2 regions of the Herbaspirillum sp. C9C3 genome follow, and region 1 is predicted to be linked to the other one. Evidence: predicted binding sites of a transcription regulator. Region 1 holds the regulator's gene; the other holds the start of a gene.

The links. Region 1 encodes FliA, which starts transcription of late flagellar genes. Its sites were predicted from a motif close to CTAAAGTTTNNNNNNNNNNNGCCGNTA; they were not measured.
Region 2: the regulator FliA is predicted to act here: its motif matches at 2,692-2,718, upstream of HNO82_RS06860 (FlxA-like family protein).

The regions. Positions count from the first base shown of each region.
Region 1 is NZ_JABFMQ010000001.1:166,084-173,208, forward strand. Features, by position in the region: gene flhA (flagellar biosynthesis protein FlhA) at 1-827, shown strand, start outside; gene flhF (flagellar biosynthesis GTPase FlhF) at 824-2,317, shown strand; gene HNO82_RS00810 (MinD/ParA family ATP-binding protein) at 2,352-3,155, shown strand; gene HNO82_RS00815 (RNA polymerase sigma factor FliA) at 3,161-3,898, shown strand; gene HNO82_RS00820 (flagella synthesis protein FlgN) at 4,019-4,477, opposite strand; gene flgM (flagellar biosynthesis anti-sigma factor FlgM) at 4,509-4,829, opposite strand; gene flgA (flagellar basal body P-ring formation chaperone FlgA) at 5,043-5,816, opposite strand; gene flgB (flagellar basal body rod protein FlgB) at 6,045-6,473, shown strand; gene flgC (flagellar basal body rod protein FlgC) at 6,480-6,884, shown strand; gene HNO82_RS00845 (flagellar hook assembly protein FlgD) at 6,899-7,125, shown strand, end outside.
Region 2 is NZ_JABFMQ010000005.1:61,068-68,192, reverse strand. Features, by position in the region: gene ada (bifunctional DNA-binding transcriptional regulator/O6-methylguanine-DNA methyltransferase Ada) at 1-651, opposite strand, end outside; gene HNO82_RS06870 (Lrp/AsnC family transcriptional regulator) at 811-1,329, opposite strand; gene hppD (4-hydroxyphenylpyruvate dioxygenase) at 1,477-2,601, shown strand; gene HNO82_RS06860 (FlxA-like family protein) at 2,783-3,136, shown strand; gene HNO82_RS06855 (MFS transporter) at 3,170-4,540, opposite strand; gene HNO82_RS06850 (ABC transporter substrate-binding protein) at 4,585-5,424, opposite strand; gene HNO82_RS06845 (ABC transporter ATP-binding protein) at 5,688-6,392, opposite strand; gene livG (high-affinity branched-chain amino acid ABC transporter ATP-binding protein LivG) at 6,392-7,125, opposite strand, start outside.

The DNA of each region.
Region 1 (7,125 bases):
TGAAGGGCGTGGAAGTGGGCAATGGCGAGGCACATGCCGGCCAGTACCTGGCCATCAATCCCGGCATGGTGACCGGTCCGCTGCCGGGCATGATGACCTCGGACCCGGCCTTCGGCCTGCCGGCCGTGTGGATCGACAGCGGCCTGCGCGAACAGGCTTCCACCATGGGTTATACCGTGGTCGATGCCGGCACCGTGGTGGCGACCCACCTCAATCACCTCATCACCACCCATGCCGCCGAGCTGCTGGGCCGCCAGGAAGTGCAGAGCCTGCTGGACCACCTGGCCAAGGAAGCCCCCAAGCTGGTGGAAGACCTGGTGCCCAAGATGCTGCCGCTGGGCACCCTGCAGAAGGTCTTGCAAAACCTCTTGCTGGAAGGGGTGCATATCCGCGATATGCGCACTATCATCGAAACATTGGCCGAGCATGCCGCGCGCATTCAGGACCCGACCGACCTCACGGCGATTGTGCGGATTGCCTTGGGCCGGGCCATCGTGCAACAGATTTTCCCGGGCGAGAACGAGCTGGCCGTCATGGCCCTCGATTCCAAGCTCGAACGCCTGCTCATGCAGGCACTGCAAGCCAGCGGCGAGACCGGCGGTATCGAGCCGGGCCTGGCCGATTCGCTGGTACAGCAGACCGAGATGGCCGCGCAACGCCAGGAACAGATGGGCCTGGCGCCGGTGCTGCTGGTCGGTGCACCGCTGCGGACCTTGCTGGCGCGCTTCTTGCGCCGCGCCATGCCGCAGTTGCGCGTGCTGTCGCACGCTGAAGTCCCCGAGTCGAAAACGATTAAAGTTACCAGCCTAGTTGGAGGGCAAGCATGAACGTCAAGAAATTTATCGCCAATTCTTCTCGCGAGGCCTGGCGCCAGGTTCGCGAGGCGCTTGGTCCGGATGCCGTCATTCTCTCCAACCGCAACATTCCTGACGGGGTGGAGATCCTGGCCATGGCCAACGAGGACATGACCACCCTGGTGGCGCCGACCGGCGCGCGCGATCCGAACGGACGTGCCCAGGCGGCTTCGCTGCAGCAGCAGTCGGGCTTGCCCAGCGCCCAGCAGCCGCGGCGTCCGGCCCTGCTGTCCTCCCCGGTGGCGCAGCAGCCCACTCGCGCAGCACGCCCCGAGAACGCGCCACTACTGGATCAGCCCGCCCAGGCGCGTACCCCGGCGCGCGCGGCAGAACCTGCATCGGCCAGCGACGCCCGCGTCTGGCGCAGCCGCCGCGCCGAGCAGGCCGCTGGCGGCCGGGCAGCGACCTCGGCGCAGCAGGCGCAGGAGTCCGGCGAGCAGGATATGCGCCCGCGCTCGGCGCTGCCCGAATTCGATGGCAAGGACTATGATGAAATCCTGTCCGAGGTCATGAGTGAAATCCGCTCCATGCGCGGTGTACTGGAAACCCAGTTGGCCGAGATTTCCTGGGGCGGCACGCAGAAGCGCGACCCGCTCAAGGGTGTAGTCCTCAAGGAAATGCTGGCGGCCGGTTTTTCGGCCAGCCTGTCGCGTCTGATTACCGAAAACCTGCCCGCCAACTCGAAGTCGCAGGACATCATGTTCTGGGTCAAGTCGGTGCTGGCACGCAACCTCAATACCCTGGCCAACGAAAACGAGCTGCTCGAAAACGGCGGCGTCTTCGCCCTGGTCGGCCCCACCGGCGTGGGCAAGACCACCACCACCGCCAAGCTGGCGGCGCGCTGCGTGATGCGCCACGGCTCCGGCAAGCTGGCCCTGATCACCACCGACGGCTACCGCATCGGCGGTTACGAACAACTGCGCATCTACGGCAAGATCCTGGGCGTGATGGTGCACTCGGTCAAGGATGAGACCGACCTGCGCATCGCTCTGGAAGAGTTGAAAGGCAAGCACACCGTGCTGATCGACACCGCCGGCGTGGGCCAGCGCGATCAGATGGTGGCCGAGCAGGACGCCATGCTGGCCGGTGCCGGCGTGGACATCAAGCGCCTGCTGTGCCTGAACGCCACCGCCACCGGCGGGACCCTGAACGAAGTAGTGCATGCCTATTCCAGCTCCGGTCTGGCCGGCTGCATCATCACCAAACTCGATGAAGCCGCCACCATCGGCAATGTGCTCGATGTGGTGATCCGCCACAAGCTCAATCTGCATTACGTCGCCAATGGTCAGCGCGTGCCGGAAGATCTGCACGTGGCCAACAAGCTGTATCTGGCCGACCGCGCCTTCAAGCAGAAGCGCGAAACCGCGCCCTTCGAGTTCCAGGAGGGCGAGTTGCCGGGCGTGATCGGGCCGACCGCGATGTCGATGAATGACAAGGGCCTGCGCGAGGTGAGCTTTGGCTAGTTACGACATCGACCAGGCAGCAGGACTGCGCCGGATGCTGGAAAGGCCGGTGCCGCGACTGTTTACCTTCTTCTCCGTCCTCGGCGAGGAAGAGAAGAGCGCCATGCTCATCAACCTGGCGGCCTCGCTGTCCCAGGCCAAGCACAGTGTGCTGGTCGTGGATGGCGACGTGGCCAGTACCGGACTGTTGACGCGCATCGGCTTGCGCCATGACGTGGCCACGCTGCAGGAGGTGGCGCGCATGGAGCGTCCCTTGATCGAGGCTACTCGTCTGCTGCCGGAAGGATTTTCGATGGCGCGCATCGCCCGCCGCAGCGTTCCTTCGGCCACCGACCCGCACGCAGGACGGCTGGCCGAGATCTTCGACAGCCTGATCGGCCAGGCCGAGATCACCCTGGTCAATGGCGTGCTGGCGCGCGACCTGTCGCTGCCGGTGCCGACCATGGAAATGGGTGAGATCGTGATTCAGGTGTCGACCACGGCCTCGTCGATCAAATCGGCCTATGTGCTCCTGAAGAGCCTGAGCGACCGTATCGGTCGCCGTCCCTTCAGTCTCATCGTCAACGATGCCACCGAAGCCGAAGCCCGCACCGTCTATGCCAACATGGCCCAGGCTGCCAGCCGTTACCTGGCGGCGCAATTGAATTTCATGGGGTCGATTCCGGCCGATGACCATATCCGCCGGGCCACCGGGCAGGGCCGGGCAGTGATGGACGTGTTTCCCTTCGCCGGGGCGGCGCTGGCGTTCCAGCGCCTCTCCAAGCGCTTTACGGCGACCCCGGACGCGACCGGCAGCAGCTACCGCATGGCCACCGACGGTGCCAGCCTGGGAGTGTGACGTGCATGTATAACGTCAAGGGAAAAAAGGGCAAGAACGACGTGCTGGAGCAGCATGCGCCGCTGGTCAGGAAGCTGGCGCATCAGCTCAAGGCCAAGCTGCCCCCCAGCGTAGAGGTGGACGACCTGATCCAGGCCGGCATGATGGGCCTGCTCGACGCCGTCAACCGCTATGAGGAAACCCATGGCGCGCAGTTTGAGACCTATGCCGTGCAGCGTATCCGTGGCGCCATGCTCGACGAACTGCGCAGCAGCGACTGGCTGCCGCGCAGCATCCGCCAGAATGCGCGCAAGGTGGAAGAGGCCATGCAGACCCTGCTGCAGCAACTGGGCCGCCAGCCGCAGGAGGCGGAAGTGGCGCAGCACATGAAGATCAGTCTGAGCGATTACCAGGCCCTGCTGACCGACTGTGGTGGCCATCAACTGATTTATTACGAGGACTTTCACGACGACGAGGGCGGTCATGAGCACTTCCTGGACCGCTATCAGACCGGCGAGGGTGAGGATGATCCGCTGCAGAGCCTGATCAACGGCGGTTTCCGTGAAGCAGTGGTGGATTCCATCAAGGCCCTGCCCGAGCGTGAGCAGCTCCTCATGGCGCTGTACTACGAGCAGGAAATGAACCTCAAGGAAATCGGTGCGGTCATGGGTGTCTCCGAATCGCGCGTATGCCAGCTGCACAGCCAGGCGATTTCGCGCATGCGTACCTATCTGCGCGAGCATTCCTGGAGCGGGGTGGCCTGAGTCCGCAGTACGACAATGAGCAGCATGCCGTATTTGCCGATGCCACATTTGCAGACACGTTAACGACAAAGCCCGGCCATGCCGGGCTTTTTGCTGGTCACCGCGCCTGAGCGGGAAGCGTTACACCACACCCAGTCGACGGCCCGAGGATTTGATGCTGTTCTGACCGTCGGGGCCATAGAAATTGCCAGTGCCGGTCTTGCCTTGCAGAATCGTGAGTGCGCTCTGGTTGATGGAGAGCTTCTTGCCGATCAGCAGGCCATTGACGCGGTTCAGTTCCTTGGCATCCTGGGCCAGTTCGAAGAGGCCGGCCCAGAGATCGCGGTCGGCCTCGCTGGCCTGTTCATTCATCCACTTCTGCATGCCGGCTTCATCTGCGCTGTAGCCCAGCGTACCCAGCAAGGCATGACGGTTGCCAGCCAGGGTGGACATTTCAGCAACGATGGCAGCTTTTTCGGAAATGATGTCGGTCAGCCCTTCCGCAGTGGCTTCGGCCAGCAGAGCCTGTTCCTGGGTCAGTTTTTCCACCAGGCGCGACATGGCAGCGTGTTCCTGGGACAGTTTGCTGGCCGGATTCATGCGAAAGATCCTCTGCAAAAACGAAAGGTGATCAGGCCGGGCGGGCGCTGATGAGGGTCTTGACGGTATCGATCAGGCCATTGGCGACCTTCTCGGGATCGATCTGGAAGGTGCCATTGGCAATGGCGGCCTTGATCTCGGCCACTTTCTTGGCGTCAAAGCTGCTGCTCTTGCTGTCGCCCTTGGTTTCCAGCGCCTGGTAGGTGCTGGACAGGCGCACGCTGTCCGAGGTGGCGGCGGTGGCAGCCGCGCCGTTGCCGGCGGCAGCGCCGCCCTGGGCGGTGGTGCGGGCTTGCGTCTGCGTCTGCTCGGTGTTGAGGGCAGCGGATTTGAGGGCGTCGTTAACGTTCACGGCAGTATTCCTTGTAGGGTGGGGGCGCAGCGCACCCGCCTGTCGTATGGATTATCGACCAGTTCTGGGCAAACTTTAACATTCCCGCACCTGAAATCAGCGCATTTCGGGTACTTTTCTTCACATTCCTGCCAGGGCGATCCGCTGCGTTCCGCCTGGGCGTTGCTCTCCGGGAAATTGCTTCATATCAATAAAGAAACCGGCCTGGCCGGCTCAATAATTGATTTCCAGGATCCCGCCGGCCTTGGCAATGCCGCTGACGACCTGGCCGGTTGCCGTGCGGGCCTGGGCCATCTGGCCTTCGTTGGCATTGGTCAGGGCGCGTGCTTCGGTGGAGATCTGGAAACCCGGTCCCGTCGAAACCACACGCACCGCCTGGCCCTGCTGCACTACGCGCTGGTTGCGGATGGCATCCAGGCGCAGGGGCGTGCCGGCGCGCAGAGACATGTTGGCCACCCGGCCGACCACTTGCGATTCTTCGGTGACGACCCCGCTGGGCAGGGTCGACATGTCACCGTGGATGCGGGTGACGTCACTGGCGCTGATGGTCTGGCCCTGGGCCAGCGGTACGGCGGCGACCAGGTAATCCGAGATCACCTGGACGTTGGCGCGCAGGTAAATGGTCCAGGGGGAGGGCGCCACGCACTTGACGCCGACCGTGGTGCGGCCGAACAGGCGGCCGCCATTGGGCATGAAGGCTTGCGGTTCCAGGCAGGCCGCCAGTGTGAGGCGTGTATCGACCGGGTCGATGGTGACCGTGACGCTGCCGGGCAGGCCCGAGGTCTGGCCTTTCAGGAATTCTTCCGCCACTTGTTGCAAGGCTGATAAGTCCTGCTTTTGCGGCGTATTGGGAGTATTGGCCGTGCTGGCGCCGTTGGCGCTGATCTGGGCGTGTGCGGGCGCAAGCGTCGCCAGGCCGGCTGCCAGCAGGGCCAGGGCGGCGAAGGTGCGGCGCAGGGCGCGCAAGGGGTGGTTCAGGTGTTTCATGTTGTGCAACTTGCCGGCAGGGCGTAGGCGAATCTTGGCAGTGATGTTACTTCGCGCGCGCGAGGTCAAAAGCGCAAACAGGGGAGGCTTTTCTCTCTTTATCGCCCCTTAGAGTCCGGGGACCGAACGTATGATCAAGCCTACGTAATTCCATCATCGGCGCAGTCCGCAAGCGGCCAGGCAAGGGCAGGCGAGAGCGGCGCAGCGACGGTATTTCCGGAGGACCCGATGGTCTCTAAGCTCGACGATTTTTTCCGTTTCAACGAGATGGCGCTGAACCTGCGGGCCCAGCGCCAGCAAGTGCTGGCGTCCAACATCGCCAATGCGGACACGCCCAACTACAAGGCGCGTGACGTCAACTTTGCCGATGCGCTCAAGAATGCGCTGGACAGCAAGAGCACCACCCTGCCGCCCCTGCAGCTGGAGCGCACTGCCGCGGCCCACGTGGCCGGTACCGCGCCCGACAATGGTCCGGGCAGCATCGGCGGTTCGCCCTTGCAGTACCGTACGCCGGCCCAGGGCAGCGTGGACGGCAACACGGTCGATCTGGACGTGGAACGCAATGAATTCGTCGACAACGGCCTTCGCTACGAAGCCGGCGTCACTGCCGTGAACGGCCAGATCAAGGCCATGTTGAACGCCATCCAACCGGGTTGATAAACCATGTCTCTTTCCAACATCTTCAACGTGGCCGGCTCGGCCATGAGCGCCCAGGCCCAGCGGCTCAATGCCACGGCCAGCAACATCGCCAACGCCGACAGTGCCACCAGCCCCGACGGAACGCCCTACAAGGCCAAGCAGGTGGTGTTCGAAGCCATTCCCGTGGGCGGGGTCAAGGACAGCGGCGTGAAGGTCGCGGCCGTGGTCGAGGACCAGGCCCCGCCCAAGCTGGTCTATGACCCCAAGCATCCCATGGCCGATGGCAATGGCTACGTGGCCATGCCCAACGTCAATCCGGTCGAGGAAATGGTCAACATGATCTCGGCTTCGCGCTCTTACCAGACCAATGTGGAAACGATGAACACGGCCAAGGCCATGCTCGTCAAGACCCTTACCATCGGCCAATAACCAGGACCTGAATCATGGCAATCGTCTCCAGTGACCTGCTCACCGCAATGAATGGTACGAGCAGCAGCTCGTCCACCACCACCAGCTCTTCCAGTCTGGACGACAACAGCCCGGACGCGATCCAGAATCGCTTCCTGACGCTGCTGATCGCGCAGATGAAGAACCAGGATCCCAGCAACCCGATGGACAACTCGCAGCTCACCACCCAGATGGCGCAGCTCTCGACCGTCTCGGGTATCAG
Region 2 (7,125 bases), on a different contig from region 1:
TGCCACCAGCAAGGCCCCCAGCCAGCATTGCGCCACCGCGAAGCGGATTTTCTCGCCCTGGCCGCCGCGCCGGTAGACGTCAGGCTGCATGCCCAACTGCGCGGTACTGCGGGCATAGAAGCCTCCGCTGGAAGCAAAGCCGACTTCGTAGAGCGTCTCGGTCACGCTGGCACTGCCGCCCAGTTGCGCGCGCAGGCGTGCGGCGCGGTAGGCCTCGGCATAGCCCTTGGGGGTGAGCCCCGTCTGTTGCTTGAACAGACGATGGAAGTGATAGCGACTCAGACCTGCGGCCTGGGCCAGGGTGGCGGTGTCAGGCGGTTCACCGGCCTGCTCGATCAGGCGGCAGGCCTGCGCGATGGCGCGGGCCTGGCGTTCGTGCAGGGGGGGCTGGTCCGGCTTGCAGCGCTGGCAGGGACGAAAACCAGCCGCTTCGGCCGCCGCACAGCTGGCATGGAAGTCCACATTCCTGCGCAAGGGCGTACGTGCGCCACAGGAGGGCCGGCAATAGACACCGGTGCTGCGCACCGAATACCAGAACCGACCATCGAAGCCGGCATCGCGCTGCTGCACGGCTTGCCAGCAGGTTTGCGGGTCGAGGAGCGCAGCATCGGTGGCCGGGCCCGGCATGGGGGTAGAAGTCATGGTCAGCATGGAGTGCTCCCGGAATCAGATGGCACTGATTCTAGGCGCGTGCTACCGACGATGCACTCCGATCATTGCTTTTGAATTGCTGCGTGGATGAAACGCATCATCGGACAATTCAATGATGGCAGCCGTCCATCATTGAATTTTCACATCATGTGGTTCAGCTCATTGCGAGAAACGGATGCGCTGGCGCGACTTCACCGGCTGCATCACGTGTTCCAGCGGCAGCTCGTGCGATTGCTTGACCTTCTTCAAGGTGATGTTGGACTTGACGTTGGTCACGCCCGGCAGGCGCAGCAGCCGGGTCATCATGAATTCGGAAAACGCCGCCAGGTCGGGGGCGACGATGCGCAGGATGTAGTCGCCCTCGCCGGTGACGGAAAAGCACTCGGTCACTTCCGGCATGGATTCCACGGCTTTCTCGAAGAGTTCGCCACGGGTTTCGCCCTGGCGGTCCAGGGTCACGGTGGTGAAGGCGGTCACGCCCAGGCCGACCACGGCCGGGTCCAGCACGGCGGTATAGCGCTCGATGACGTGGGCTTCTTCCAGCCGTTGTACGCGACGGCTGATCTGCGAAGTGGACAGATGCACTTTCAGACCCAGCGCGCTATTGGTAATATGGCCGTCTCGCTGCAATTCGGTCAGCAAGGCCAGGTCGTAGCGATCCACGTTGATGATGCTCATTTGTCTCTCCAAAGTTCATATTTAAGAATTATTTGTGCATATTATCTAATATATCGCGCAAAAAACAATCACAAATTGCAGTCTTGACGCAATAAACTCCTCGCATGGGCCGCGCTTGTCGGCCCTCCCTATTCGAGGAGACACCAGATGGGCCACGCAGACACCCAGTTCGCCACCGCAGCCGTCAATACCGCCAATACCGCCACCACCGTCAGTGGCGACCTGTTCGACAACCCCATGGGCACCGACGGCTTCGAGTTCGTCGAGTACACTGCCGCCGATCCGGCCGGCATTGCCGCCGTGCTGGAGCTGATGGGCTTTACGGCTGTGGCGCGCCACCGTTCCAAGAATGTCACCCTGTATCGCCAGGGCCAGATCAACTTCATCCTCAACGGCGAACCCCACAGCAATGCCGCCGCCTTTGCCCAGGTGCACGGCGCCTCGGTCAACGCCATGGCCTTCCGGGTGCGGGATGCAGCCCATGTGTACAAACGTGCACTGGAACTGGGCGCTGAAGGCGTGGAAGCCAAGCTCGGTCCGATGGAACTGAACATTCCTGCCATTCGTGGCATCGGCGGTTCGCTGCTGTATCTGGTGGATCGCTATGGCGACAACGGCTCCATCTATGACGTCGATTTTCAGTTCTTCCCCGACGTGGAGCGCAACCCCAAGGGCGTCGGCCTGACCTACATCGACCACCTGACCCACAACGTCATGCGCGGCGCGATGGATACCTGGTCTTCGTTCTACACGCGCCTGTTCAACTTCCGCGAGATCAAGTATTTCGACATCGAGGGCAAGGTCACGGGCCTGCGTTCGCGCGCCATGACCAGCCCCTGCGGCAAGATCCGCATTCCCATCAACGAGAGCGCCGACGACAAGTCGCAGATCGAGGAATTCATCAAGCAGTACAACGGCGAAGGCATCCAGCACATTGCCCTGGGCACCGACGACATCTACCAGACCGTGCGCGCCCTGTATGCACGGGGGGTGCCGCTGCAGGACACCATCGCCACCTACTATGACCTGGTGGAGCGGCGCATCCCCGGTCATGGCGAAGACCTCGATGCCCTGCGCGAGCTGAAGATCCTCATCGACGGCGCGCCCACGGCGGGCCAGGGTCTGCTGCTGCAGATCTTCACCCAGAACCTGATCGGCCCGGTGTTCTATGAAATCATCCAGCGCAAGGGCAATGACGGTTTTGGCGAGGGCAATTTCAAGGCCCTGTTCGAATCCATCGAGCTGGACCAGATGCGCCGTGGCGTGATCTGACCGCCGGGCGAACGCGCTCCTGCAGCCGCCATGAAAAAGACGCAGCGCCCTGGCCGGGCCTGCGTCTTTTCGTTTTTTTACTTTCCGAGACTCAAGATCGCGCCGGGAGCGCCGTAAATCCATGCAAAGGCAACACCGCTGTCCCCTTGCAATCCCTTGCGCCCAACGGGCCGGAGTCCGCATGAACGTCGCGTATGAACAAGAAAAACCTGCCCACGCCCCAGCTGAACCGGCCATGGCAGACACGCTGGACCATGACCCCGCCGAACTGGTGGCGCAATTGAGTCATCGTATCCTGCTGCTGCAACAGCAGACCCAATCCCTGGCCCGCTTCCCGGCCAACCGCGACGGCAAGCAGCAGCGTCAGTTGCTGCAGCAGCAGATCCGCACGCTCTACCAGCAGTTGTTCGTGCTGGAACAGCAGCAGGCGCGACAGCGCAGGCGCGGCGAAAACTATCTCAGCATGGCCCTGTCGGTGGCCGCCCATGCCGCACACCAGCATGCCCGTGGCGAGCTGGCGGCAGCGGTGCTTTGAGGCCGGTTCCGCTTCCTTGAAGATTCTGCCGGCTCAATAACGCAGCCGCGACAGGCTCACCAGACAAGCCGCACCCGCCAGGGCGGCGGCAAAGCACAGCACCGGCGCATAGGGCGTGGCCGATATGCCCATGAGCATGGCCACCACCGAGGCACCCACAGTCTGCCCGGTCAGGCGTGCCGTTCCCAGCATGCCGCTGGCACCGCCCGTACGCTCACGTGGCGCGGCGCTGATCATGGTGCGATTGTTGGGTGACTGGAACAGCCCGAAGCCAACCCCGCACACCGCAAACATGGCCAGCATCACGCCATCGGGCGTGCTGCGGTCCACCGTCAGCAGGGCCAGCAAGCCCAGGCACATCACCGCCAGCCCCACCCCGCCCAGCAAGCCTGCCGAGATGCGATCCGAGAGCTTGCCCGCCACCACGCCGGTGAGCGCCACCGCAATCGGCCAGGCCGTCAGCAACAGACCGGCGCGCGCTGCGCTCATGCCGAGTTGATTCTGCAGCAGGAAGGGCAGCATCACGAAGACCGACATCTGCGCCGCGAAGGAGCAGAACGAAGTACCGATGGAGAGCGCAAACAGGGGAATGCGCAACAGGTCCAGCGGCAACATGGGCGCACTGGGCGATTGCAGCTTCAACAGCAGCACCAGGCTGATGGCAGTCAGCAGCGCGCACAGTGCCACCACCCAGCCGCCTTGCAGATGACCGACGGCATCGATGGTATAGAGCAGCAAGCCGATGAAGCCCATGCAAAGCAAGGCGCTCTGGCGATCAAAACGGCGTTCCGAGAGCGGATTGGCCGGCAAGGCGCGGCTGCCCACGACCAGCGCTACCAGGCCGAGCGGGATGTTGATGAGGAACAGCCAGTGCCACGAGGCCAGATGCAGGATCAGGCCGGCCACGGTCGGCCCCAGGGCATTGCCGGTGCCGGCTACCAGGGCGTTGTAGCCGATGGCACGGCCCAGCAGGCGGGCCGGATAGATGAAGCGGATCAGTGCGGTATTGACCGAGAGGATCCCGGCTGCGCCCAGTCCCTGCAGTACCCGCGCCAGGCTCAATTGCAGCATGTCGCCGCTGGCCGCGCAGGCCAGCGAGGCCAGCGTGAAGAGAAACAGCCCGCCCAGGTAGACGCGCCGGTAGCCGATCACTTCTCCCAGCGACGCCAGCGGCAGCAGGCACACCGCCATGGCGATCTGATAGCTGTTGATGACCCAGATCGCATCGGCATCGCTGGCCTTGAGATCGGCCGCCATGGCCGGCAAGGCCAGGTTGGCGATGGAGCCGTCGAGCACGGCGACGGTCAGGCCCAACACCACCGTGGCGATGGCCAGCAGGCGCTGGCGCGGCGGCAGGCCGTCATGATCGGGAGAAACGCAAGGAAGAACGGGAGTAACAGACATGACTCTGCGCGGGGGAGCCGGGAAGACAGGGAAGAAAAGGGCGTTTAGCGGAACGCCGAAATGGGCGTCAACTTCTTGTCGCGGGGAATATTGAACTTGGTCTTGAGACCATACCACTTGGTCCACAGGGCATCGATCTCGCCCTCCTTTTCCAGTGCGGCCAGGGCCTGGTTGACGGCATCGAGCAGCCGGTGCTCTCCCTTCTTGACGCCCAGTGCAGTGGGCTCCCAGGCCAGTGCGCCTTCGACGAAGCGGAACCGTCCGCCCGACTCATTGACGAAACGAATGCCCGAGGGCATCGAAATGGCCAGCGCATCGACCTGACCCTGCGCCAGCGCCAGGAAGGATTGTGGCGTGTCGGTGAAGGTCAGCAAGCTGGCCTTGCGCAGCACGCGCCGCACCGCCTGCTCCGGGGTGGAATCGCGATTGGCGCTGATGCGCTTGCCGTCCAGGTCGGAGACCAGATTCAGGCCGGAATCACTCTGTACGATCAGCTTGATCGGGTTCTGGTAATGCGAGGCCGTGAAATCGATCAGGCGCGCGCGTTCGCGGGTATAGCCCAAGGCCGCCGAGACCAGGTCCACCTCCCCCTTCATGAGCGCCGGCAAACGCCCCTCCACCGTCACACTGCGGTGCTGCATCTGTACGCCCAGCTTGCGAGCGACCGCGCTGCACATGTCAACATCAAACCCGACGATCTGGCCGGTCAGCGGATCGGAAAATCCCAGCGGCTCATTCTTGGACAGCGTGGCGCAGATCAGCACGCCACGCGCCTCTATCTGCCCCAGGCGGTCTGCGTGCGCCGCAGCGGGAACCAGCCAGGCCCCGGCCAACAGCAGGCTGCCCATGCCCAGTTGCTTGAGTTGCTGCGAAATCTTTTTCATGCTTTTCCTCATCGAGCGTCGAGGATAGCCCGAAACAATCCCGGATGTCACTCGCAGCAGACACTCCCATACACTTTACAAACAAATCTCTCTACGCACCAATACAGTACCCTGACAGTTTTCGGTACACATCACCTGACATGACCTGTTCACCCTGCCCCGCCGCTTCATCTGGCCGGTCCACAAGACAACGGCCCGGTCGGGTGAGGACCGGGCCGTCATCGGACAGCGATCAGACAGTCAACGGACAGTCAACGGACAATTCAGCCGTGGCCCAGATAAGCCTTGCGCACGTCGCTGTTGGCCAGCAGGTTGGCACCGGTATCGGACATGACCACATGGCCGTTTTCCAGCACATAGCCACGGTCGGCCACGCCCAGGGCCTTGTTGGCGTTCTGCTCGACCAGGAACACCGTCACGCCGCTGTCGCGGATGGTGCGGATGATCTCGAAGATCTGCGCAATCACCAGCGGGGCCAGGCCCAGCGTGGGTTCGTCCAGCAACAGCAGGCGCGGCTTGCTCATGAGGGCGCGGCCAATGGCCAGCATCTGCTGCTCGCCGCCGGACATGGTCCCGGCCCGCTGGGCCGCTCGCTCCTTGAGGCGCGGGAAAAGGCCGAAAACGTACGCGATGCCCTGCTCGATCTCGTCATTGCTGGCGAAGAAGGCGCCCATCTGGAGGTTCTCCAGCACGGTCAGACTGGGGAAGACGCGTCGACCTTCCGGCGAGATGGCAAATCCGCGGCGCATGATCTCGTGGGTCGGCAGCTGGGTGATGTCCTGGCCCTCGAAGATCACACGACCGCCGGAGGCACGCGGACGTCCGCACAGCGTCATCAAGAGGGTGGTCTTGCCGGCACCGTTGGCACCGATGAGGGTGACGATCTCACCCTTTTCCACCTTCAGCGATACGCCGTGCAGGGCCTCGATGGCGCCATAGTGGGTATGCACCTTGTCAAACTGCAGCATCATTCTTCTCCCAGATAAGCCTTGATCACGCGCTCGTCGCTACGCACCTGTTCGGGGGTGCCGGTGACGATGGGCTTGCCGTGCTCCATGACCAGGATGCGGTCGGAGATGCCCATGATGAGGCTCATGTCGTGTTCGATCAGCAGCACGGCCACGCCGTGCTCGCGGCGCAGGCGGTCGATCAGTTGCGACAGCTCCTGCTTCTCCTGCGGGTTCAGGCCGGCGGCCGGTTCATCCAGCAGCAGCAGGCGCGGCCTGGTGATCATGCAGCGGGCAATCTCGACGCGGCGTTGCAGACCATACGAGAGCGTGCCCGCCTCACGATTGGCCAGTGCGGTCAGGCCGAGCTGATCCAGCCAGTAAGCCGCGCGTTGCAGCGCCTCCTGCTCGGAGCGGCGATAGGCCGCGGTCTTGAGCAGGCCCGACAGCAGGTTGGTGTTGACCTGCTGGTGTTGTGCCACCAGCAGGTTTTCCACCACGGTCATGGACTTGAAGAGGCGGATATTCTGGAAGGTCCGCACCAGCCCCTGCTGCGCCACCTGGTGGCTGGGCTGGCGGGCAATCGAGACGCCATCGAGAGCGATCTCGCCCGAGGTCGGCTGATAGAAGCCGCTGATGCAGTTGAAGACGGTAGTCTTGCCGGCCCCGTTGGGACCGATGATGGCGAAGACTTCGCGCTCCTGCACGGCCAGCGAGACGCCATCCACGGCCAGGAGGCCACCGAAGCGCATCG